Regions from separate parts of the Aliihoeflea sp. PC F10.4 genome, predicted to be linked through region 2. Evidence: predicted binding sites of a transcription regulator. Region 2 holds the regulator's gene; the other holds the start of a gene.
What was found. Region 2 encodes LexA, which represses DNA repair genes until DNA is damaged. Its sites were predicted from a motif close to TGTTCNNNNTGTGTTCNG; they were not measured.
Positions count from the first base shown of each region.

Region 1: the regulator LexA is predicted to act here: its motif matches at 2,555-2,572, upstream of ACX82Z_RS11895 (cytoplasmic protein).

Region 1 covers NZ_JBTSWH010000001.1:2,331,395-2,335,794, reverse strand. Annotated here, with positions in the region: gene ACX82Z_RS11910 (S9 family peptidase) at 1-785, opposite strand, end outside; gene msrB (peptide-methionine (R)-S-oxide reductase MsrB) at 855-1,247, opposite strand; gene ACX82Z_RS11900 (Ros/MucR family transcriptional regulator) at 1,658-2,083, shown strand; gene ACX82Z_RS11895 (cytoplasmic protein) at 2,101-2,373, opposite strand; gene ACX82Z_RS11890 (helix-turn-helix domain-containing protein) at 2,623-3,024, shown strand; gene ACX82Z_RS11885 (DUF6456 domain-containing protein) at 3,032-3,826, shown strand; gene ACX82Z_RS11880 (SufE family protein) at 3,836-4,270, opposite strand; gene ACX82Z_RS11875 (DUF5330 domain-containing protein) at 4,308-4,400, opposite strand, start outside.
Region 2 covers NZ_JBTSWH010000001.1:1,567,097-1,571,496, forward strand. Annotated here, with positions in the region: gene recG (ATP-dependent DNA helicase RecG) at 1-1,443, shown strand, start outside; gene ACX82Z_RS07830 (DUF423 domain-containing protein) at 1,421-1,780, opposite strand; gene lexA (transcriptional repressor LexA) at 1,885-2,589, shown strand; gene ACX82Z_RS07840 (ComEC/Rec2 family competence protein) at 2,693-4,400, opposite strand, start outside.

The DNA of each region.
Region 1 (4,400 bases), 760 kb from region 2:
TCGGTGGTCTCATGATCGTTGATGCCGATGAAGATCCAGTCGCCCGAACGCGTGCCGCCGACATTCATGAAGAAGCCCGGATCGGTTTCCTCGTAGATCAGGCGGTCGTCCGACTGGACGTCGCCAAGACGATGGTGGAAGATCTTCGAGGGGCGATGGTTGTCGTCGAGGCTCGTATAGAAAAAGCCTGTATTGGCGGCGTCCCAGTCACCCGACCCGCCGGTATTGGCGACGACGTCTGAAAGATCGTCGCCTGATGCGATGTCACGGACCTTGAGCGTGTAGAACTCCGAACCCTTGTCGTCGAAAGACCAGATCAGTCGCGCATGATCGCTGGAATGATCGACGCCGCCGAGGCGGAAATAGGCGATGCCTTCCGCTTCCCTGTCGCCGTCCAGCACGATCTCCTGTAAACCGCCAGCACGGGGCGTGCGGAAAAAGCGCGGCTGTTCACCGCCCTTTTTAAAGGATGAACCATAGGCGAAGGGGCCGTCCGGCATGGGCACGGACGAATCGTCTTCCTTGATGCGCCCTTTCATCTCGGCGAAGAGCGTGGCGCGCAGGTCTTTGGTGTCGGCCATCAATTCGGCCTGGTAGGTGTTCTCCACTTCGAGATGGACGCGGATATCGGACGCCAGCGTTGCCGGGTCCTTGAAGACTTCCTGCCAGTTGTCAGCGCGTAGCCAGTGATACGGATCGGAAACGGTGATGCCGTGATGGGTGTGCGAATGTTCGCGTTGCTCGGCGGTCGGAGCGGGCGAAGGGGAAAGCTTTGCGTCGGTCATGAAATCTCGAAATGCGAAACAGGAATGGTGCGGCCCGGGCGCAAGGACACCCGTGCCTGCGAAGGATTATCAATCGTGGTCGAAATTGAGCGCCACGCCGTTCATGCAGTAGCGCAGGCCAGTTGGAGCGGGACCGTCATCGAATACATGCCCCAGATGCGCGTCGCAGTCGGCACAGCGAATCTCCGTGCGCGTCATCATGAACGAGCGGTCGACATGCTGCTCGACGGCGTCCGGCTTGACCGGCGCGGTGAAGCTTGGCCAGCCCGAACCCGAATCGTATTTGGTTTCCGAACGAAAGAGTGGCTTGTCGCAGCACACGCAGCGATAGAGACCGGGTTCCTTGTTATCGACATAGGGGCCGGTGAATGCGCGCTCCGTCCCGTGCTTGCGGGTGACCTGATACTGCTCGGGGGTAAGCTGTTCGCGCCATTCGGTATCCGACTTTTGAACCTTCGGCATGATCGTTCTCACAATTATCTCGAAAAAGTTGACACACATGTAGGCAGCGATGGCGCGATTGTCATCCGCGAGACGTCGTCAAAGCCAGCAATCGAAACGACGTCAGAGCTCGTACGATCGAAAGTGATGCGTGAGTTTTCAGCAATGAATGCGGAAATTTGAAAAGAAATACATAAATGCAACCACCGATTACATTTCGTGAGGCAGCATAAACGTGTCGTCTACAGGGCCTGAAAGAGGCCCAATTGTGGCCTAGCTCAAAAAGTACCGTAGATACGTCTCTAGATTGATTGACTTGGCTAAATATTCGATCCATTTGTTGCGCAATCACATTGCCGCTGCTAACGGCGTGGTAAACGCCGACAGAATAAACCCGGCGTTAGAATTATGAACTTGAACTGGGGCCTGTAATGCAACTGTCCGATGACCTCCCGAAAAACAGTGATATGCTGATTGAACTGACGGCCGACGTGGTCGCAGCCTATGTCAGTAACAATCCGGTGCCGGTGGGTGAACTTCCAAATCTGATCGCCGATGTCCATATGGCACTTGGCCGCGTTGGAGCGGCGCCGGAGGCCGCGCCAGTTGACAAGCAGAAGCCGGCTGTCAATCCGAAGAAGTCGGTGCATGAAGATTACATCGTGTGTCTGGAAGACGGCAAGAAGTTCAAGTCCCTGAAGCGGCACCTGATGACCCATTACGGTCTGACGCCCGAACAGTACCGCGAGAAATGGGGCCTCGACGCGAACTATCCGATGGTTGCGCCAAACTATGCGGCGGCACGCTCGCAGCTTGCCAAGAAGATGGGCCTTGGCCGCAAGCGCAAGGCGCGCTGATTTTCCATCGACATTTTTCAGGACCGGCGCCGTAAAGGCGCCGGTTTTGTTTTGTGAGGCAGGCTGTTTCCGATGTCGAATTCATCGAGCGCCTGCTTCAGCGCGATATGCCTGTTGAGATCATAGCTCCAGTGCTGCGTTGCGCCGCGTATCCGTTCTCGCTCGAGCAGGCGTTTCAAGCGCCTGGCGATCAGCTTGCGTCTCGCATCGTCCGGTTGGCCGATGGTGTCGAGGTCGATTCCGCAATTGCATAGCAACGCGACCCGCTGCGCCGCGCGGCGCTGATCCATTTCCTTGGTCGCCTGAAAGGCGGCAGCTTCCATCCTGAGATTCACGTCGGTCTTCCCTGTTGTTCAGGGTCGCGATGGTGACGCGTCGGACGTCGACGTGGATAAGTTCATCTGCCTTACAAGCCTGTGGAGAGAAAATACCTAGCAAATTCCGTCTCTTGAGGTGAGCGGTAAATTTTTATGTTCGATATTTGTTCTCATTCGCCGCGATCCACGATAAAAGTATTTATTCCTATGTTGGAGGTGGATGTGGCGCGTGCGAGGAAAAAATGGGAAGTCGTCGACGATGACGGGCCGGACGAGCCTTCGTCATTTCCCGCGTCGAAGAAAACGGACGAAAGGTGGATGAGCGATTGCGAAGCGGTGATCGATATCGTTTCGGCCTTCTTCAACGTATCGAGCAAGGATCTTCGCAATTTGACGCGGTCGGTCGCGCCCGTTGCCCGAGTGCGCCAGATCGGCATGTACGTCGCGCATACGGTGTTGCAAGTGCCCATGAAGCATGTCGCGCGCTGCTTCGTTCGGGACCGTACGACGGTTCAACATGCGGTCGCGCTTATCGAGGATTTGCGCGAGGATTCCGATTTTGACGGGATAATGGATCAGGTCGACAGGCTCGCAAGAGTTCTGATCCGCCGCGAGCCGGTGTGAGGTCGAGATGACGGATCGGCATTTGATACGGCTTTTGAGTTTTCTCGCTCGCGGCGACGCGCGTTTGGAGCAGGCAGGCAAAAAGGGTTCTTGTTTGATACAGGCGGGCGATCGTGGAACGATCGCTATTCCCGACGAAACGCTGGCAGACGTCACGAAGCGCGGTCTTGCAACGATGAGCGGCGGCGAAATCGCCATCACCCCGGCCGGGCTTGCCTTTGTCGCGCGCGCTGGTGCGAGCGGAGATCGCTTTCAGGCTCAGCATCGCGAACGCGACGTCTGCTCGCTCGAAGTAGGTGGCGCAAATGAACTCGTGGAAATCAATCTTCGCGAAAGCCCGCTGGCTTCGCTGGGCCAGCGCAAGAGCCGGGACGGCAGCGCCTTTTTGTCCGCGTCCGAGTTGCAGGCCGGAGAAAGGCTGCGCGCAGACTACAATTTCGGCCAGATCATGCCGCGCATGAGCGCCAATTGGGAGGCGGCCGTGTCGGCCGGTCGTCGTGGAGGCGGCAACACGAAGGCCGAATTGTCCGACAACGCGCTTGCCGCCCGTCAGCGCGTCAACGCCGCGATCGAGGCGGTCGGTCCCGAGCTTTCGGGCGTGCTGGTCGACGTGTGCTGTTTCCTGAAAGGGCTGGAACAGGTCGAAACGGAACGGTCATGGCCAAGGCGGTCGGCCAAGCTGATGCTGAAAACGGCGCTCGGCATTCTCGATCGACATTATCGCCCGCGCTGGCGCGACAATGGGCGACACGGCGTTCTGCATTGGGGCACCGCGGACTACCGCCCGAACCTCAAGAACTGACAGGCAAGATCAGGTGGCCGGCGCGTTCTGACTAAGCGCGGCGGCCTCCATGCGGATACGCTTGATCATCGAGCGAAGGCCGTTGGCGCGCTGCGGGGTCAGGTGTTCGTCGAGGCCGAGGCGTCGCATGGATGCTTCCGCATCGACGCCGAGGATTTCAGATGCGGGCCGGCCTGAATAAAGCGCCAGCACGATCGCCACCAGCCCTTTGACGATATGCGAATCCGAATCGCCCTCATAGGAAATGACCGGGTCGGCATCTTCGCTGATGGTGGAGTTCAGCCAGACCTGACTGACGCAGCCGGGCACCTTGTGCATGGCGTCACGTGCTGCCTCGGGGTAGGGAGGCAGATCGCCGCCCAACTCGATGATGTACCGGTAACGGTCGTCCCAGGCATCGAGAAAGGCGAAGTCGTCAAATATCTGGTCGATTGTCGCTGTCATGAGACGGCATATAGGGTTTCACGCCGTCGCCGTCACCTCAAAAGGTGGTTTCGGGCGCGTTCGGGACGCTGCCGGTGAGCACCGTCTCATCGAAGACATTTGCGGACGGCGTCGGGGTAGGGGCGGCAAG
Region 2 (4,400 bases):
ACAAGCCCGGCATGGCGGCGTCTCGCCTATGACGAGCTCCTTGCCGGACAGGTCGCGCTCGCGATGGTGCGCATGCGGATGCGCAAACTAGCAGGACGCAAGCTGACTGGCGACGGGTCGCGCGGCGAGGCGGTGCGAGCCGCCCTGCCCTATGGCCTGACCGGCGCGCAGGAACGCTCGGTTCGTGAGATCGAGGCCGATCTTGCCCAGCCCGACCGGATGCTGCGCTTGCTTCAGGGCGATGTCGGCTCCGGAAAAACGGTGGTCGCCCTGATGGCGATGGCGCGCGCCGCCGAGGCAGGTGCGCAATCAGCGCTGATGGCTCCGACCGAAATTCTCGCGCGTCAGCATTTTTCGACAATTGCTCCTTTGGCCGAGAAAGCCGGCCTCACTGCCGCCATCCTGACTGGCCGGGAAAAGGGTCGTGAACGGGCGCAGACGCTGGCCGCCATCGCCGACGGGTCCATCGATATCGTCATCGGCACGCACGCGATCTTCCAGGACGCGGTGGCCTTCCGCGACCTCGCGCTCGCGGTGATCGACGAGCAGCACCGCTTCGGCGTTCATCAGCGGCTTGCCATCGGCGCGAAAGGCGCGGCAGTCGACATTCTCGTCATGACAGCGACTCCGATCCCGCGCACGCTGGTGCTGACTGCGTTCGGAGACATGGATGTCTCGCGCCTCGACGAAAAGCCTGCCGGGCGTCAGCCGATCCAGACCGTCACGCTACCTCTCGAACGCCTGTCGGACCTGATCGAACGCATTCGACGTGCAGTGAGCGAAGGCCAGAAAATCTACTGGATCTGCCCACTCGTGGAGGAAGCCGAAGGCATGGACGTGATGTCCGCCGCCGACCGGCATAAAGCGCTGGCCGAGATTTTCGGCTCCGATGTCGGGCTGGTTCACGGCCGCATGTCGGGCGCGGCGAAAGACGAGGCGATGGCCGATTTTAAAGCCGGACGCACCCGTATTCTCGTTGGAACGACTGTCATCGAGGTCGGCGTCGACGTGCCGGACGCCACCATTATCGTCATCGAACACGCCGAAAGGTTCGGCCTTGCGCAACTGCACCAGTTGCGCGGACGGGTCGGGCGCGGCGATGCGGCTTCGAGTTGCGTGCTTCTCTATCAATCTCCGCTCGGCGAGATCGCGAAGCAGCGCCTTTCGGTCATGCGCGACACCGAAGACGGGTTCCGCATCGCCGAAGAGGATTTGAAACTGCGCGGCGAAGGCGAATTGCTCGGCACGCGCCAGTCCGGCACGCCGGGTTTCCAGCTTGCACGGCTCGAACACCACGCCGATCTTCTCGCCATCGCACGCGACGACGCACGCCTTTTGCTCGACCGCGACCCTGACCTTACCGGTCCGCGTGGCAAGGCAATCCGCACGCTTCTCTATCTGTTTGGCCGCGACGACGCGATCAGGTTGATTCGCGCCGGTTGAGGAATGCCGAAAGCGCCACGAGCAGCCAGCCCGCGATCAGGAGTAGGCCACCTGCCGGAGCGGCCATCGGGAAAAGCCGCGTTTCGAGGAACGAGCGCGCGACAAGATCGCCGCAAAATAAGAGAATGCCGGCAACGATCGTCCAGCCGCCCGCGATCTGCCATCGACCGAACCACCCCGCCGATACCACCAGCAGGGCCGGTGCATGGATAAGCAGGAACGACGCGGCCGTGCCGAGATCGCCACCTGTGCGATGCGCTGCAACCGCCGATAAGGCCACGCCGCTTGCACCGAACAGCGCCCCTATTGCGAAGAGAATCCGCCCCGGTTCAATCATTTCAGCCCCTGATTCATGCAATTTCGTCGTGACTCTTGCAGAACACAACTGGAACAGGTAGGTTTGTTCTGGTTTTGTTTTAACGATTCCTTTTAAGGCCAGCCATGCTGACGCGCAAGCAACACGAACTCCTTCTCTTCATCCATCAGCGCCTCAAGGAGAGCGGTGTGCCGCCCTCCTTCGACGAAATGAAGGAAGCGCTGGGGTTGGCTTCAAAATCCGGCATTCACCGGCTGATCACCGCTCTTGAGGAGCGAGGCTTCTTGCGCCGCATGCCAAACCGGGCGCGCGCCCTGGAAGTTATCAAGCTGCCGGAGTCGATTTCTCAGCCTCCGAAACGCTTTCAACCGAGCGTCATTCAGGGCAGCCTCTCGGATAAGCCTGCGGCGAAGCCGGAACGACAGCCGCTACAGCCCGCGACCCGCGGTCCCATCGAGGTTCCAGTCATGGGGCGGATCGCGGCAGGTGTGCCGATCGACGCCATCCAGCACGCAACACGCGCCGTTACCGTCCCGCCAGACATGCTGACGGGTGGCGAGCATTACGCGCTGGAAGTTCACGGCGATTCAATGGTCGAGGCCGGTATCCTTGATGGTGACACAGTTATCATCCGCTCGGGCCAATCCGCGACGCCAGGCGAAATCGTGGTCGCACTCGTCGACGATCAGGAAGCGACGCTCAAACGCTTTCGCCGCAAAGGCGCGTCGATTGCACTCGAGGCCGCCAATCCGGCCTATGAGACCAAGATCTACGGCTCGGACCGTGTGAAGGTGCAGGGCAAGCTGGTCGGGCTGATCCGGAAATACTGAACTGGAAGCTGATACGACCTGGGTTGACACAGGGCGAGCGAGGTTATCGAGAAGGAAGCCGGTGTTCGGTTCGATGGGTGGTTATATGCCAACGCATCAATGATCAGTCGTTTTCGGCTTGCGATGGCTCGGCTGGTGCCGGTCGTTCGGGACGGACGTAAGGTCCCATTCCGCGCGCGGCGCGTGAGAAGCGGCGATGATCGTGCCAGGGTCGATATGGCTCGGTGATCGCATATCGTATGTGAGGTTGTGCCGCTCCCTCGCTCCGCCATGTGATCTGCGCACTGCCGCCTCTTGCCAGATCGCGCGCGGTTATTACCTTCACCGAAGGGGCGCGACATGGGTTTTCGGCGGTCGCGTCCGCAATGACGATCAGCCCTGCCTCGCCGCAAACCTGTTCAGCGATTTCTGCTGTTTCGGCATAAGCAATGACGTTTCCTTTCGCACTCGTCGCGGTGCAAAGCCCTTCATGGCAGACGAAGACGCCGTCAGTCTGCCCAGGCACGACCTGTTCCGGCCCTAATGGCCGTTCGAAATTCTGCACGTCGAAGGCTCGTAGCCAGTTCTGGATCGTGAAGCGGTTCGGACGCTGGCGATTGACCGCGATGCCGCCGCTTGTCGTGCTAACTGCAACCAGCCGCGCGTCTTCTGAAATCAACACGTCCGGCAATTGGCGTGTTGCGAGCAGCGCAATGCCAGCAGCGATCAGCGGTACCGCCGCCCAGCGCAGGACACCTCCCGTCATGGTCAAAATGACGAGTGCGCAAGTCAGAACCAGCACCGCGGAAAGCGGTATGGCACCGGTCGCATCGAACGCCGATCTCTCGGCCAACCAGAACGCGATCGTCGTCATTCCCCATATGCCCATCCCCATCAGGTCGAGCGGCAGGCCATCGAGACCAACCGGCATCAAGACTGTCGCGAGCACCGCCATGGGCATGATGATGATGGAAACGAGCGGCATCGCTGTGAGATTTGCGATGACGCCCAATGGAGAGATCTGCTGGAAGTGCCAGGCGGTGAACAACGCCGTTGCCACCCCTGCTATGATCGATGTCATCGCAAGTGCCGTTGCGTTGGACAAACCGGAGCGGAGCAGACCCGCCTTCGGCGGTGGGCCGCGATCTTCAAGACGATCGCGCTTGCGTGCGCTCCAAGCGCCATATGCGGCAATCAGCGCGGCGGTCGCGGCAAACGACATCTGGAAGCTCGGGCCGATCACCTCATGCGGTGAGACGAGGATGATGATCAGTGCCGATATCGCCAGATTGCGCATCGTCAGCGCCGCGCGATCGAACAAAACCGCGATCAGCATGACGGCAAGCATCAGGAACGCGCGCTGTGCGGCGATGTCCCCGCCCGACACGATGAGGTAAAATCCTGTGCCGAACAGGGCGGTGCCGGCGGCGTATTTTTTCACCGGATGCCGCGTGGCAAGACCGGGAAAAAACGCAGCCGCCGTGCGGATGGAGACCATGATCGTGCCGCCGACGAGCGCCATGTGCAGCCCCGAGATCGATATGACATGGTAGAGTCCGGTAATCCGCATCGCTTCATTGGCAGCTTCGGGAATGCCTGTTCGTATCCCTGTGATCAACGCGGCTGCAATGCCGCCTTCCATGCCGCCGATACGCGCGACGATCCGCTCGGCCACATCGCCGCGCCGACTTTCGATCCATGTGCCAAGGCGCTCCTTGCGCGTCGATGCCGTCGCGAGTTCCGTTGCGTCCGGTCCTCTCATGAAAAAGCCGCTACCGCCAATGCCGTCGAAATAGCGCTTGAAGGCGAAATCGTAGCTTTGCGGGCGCACC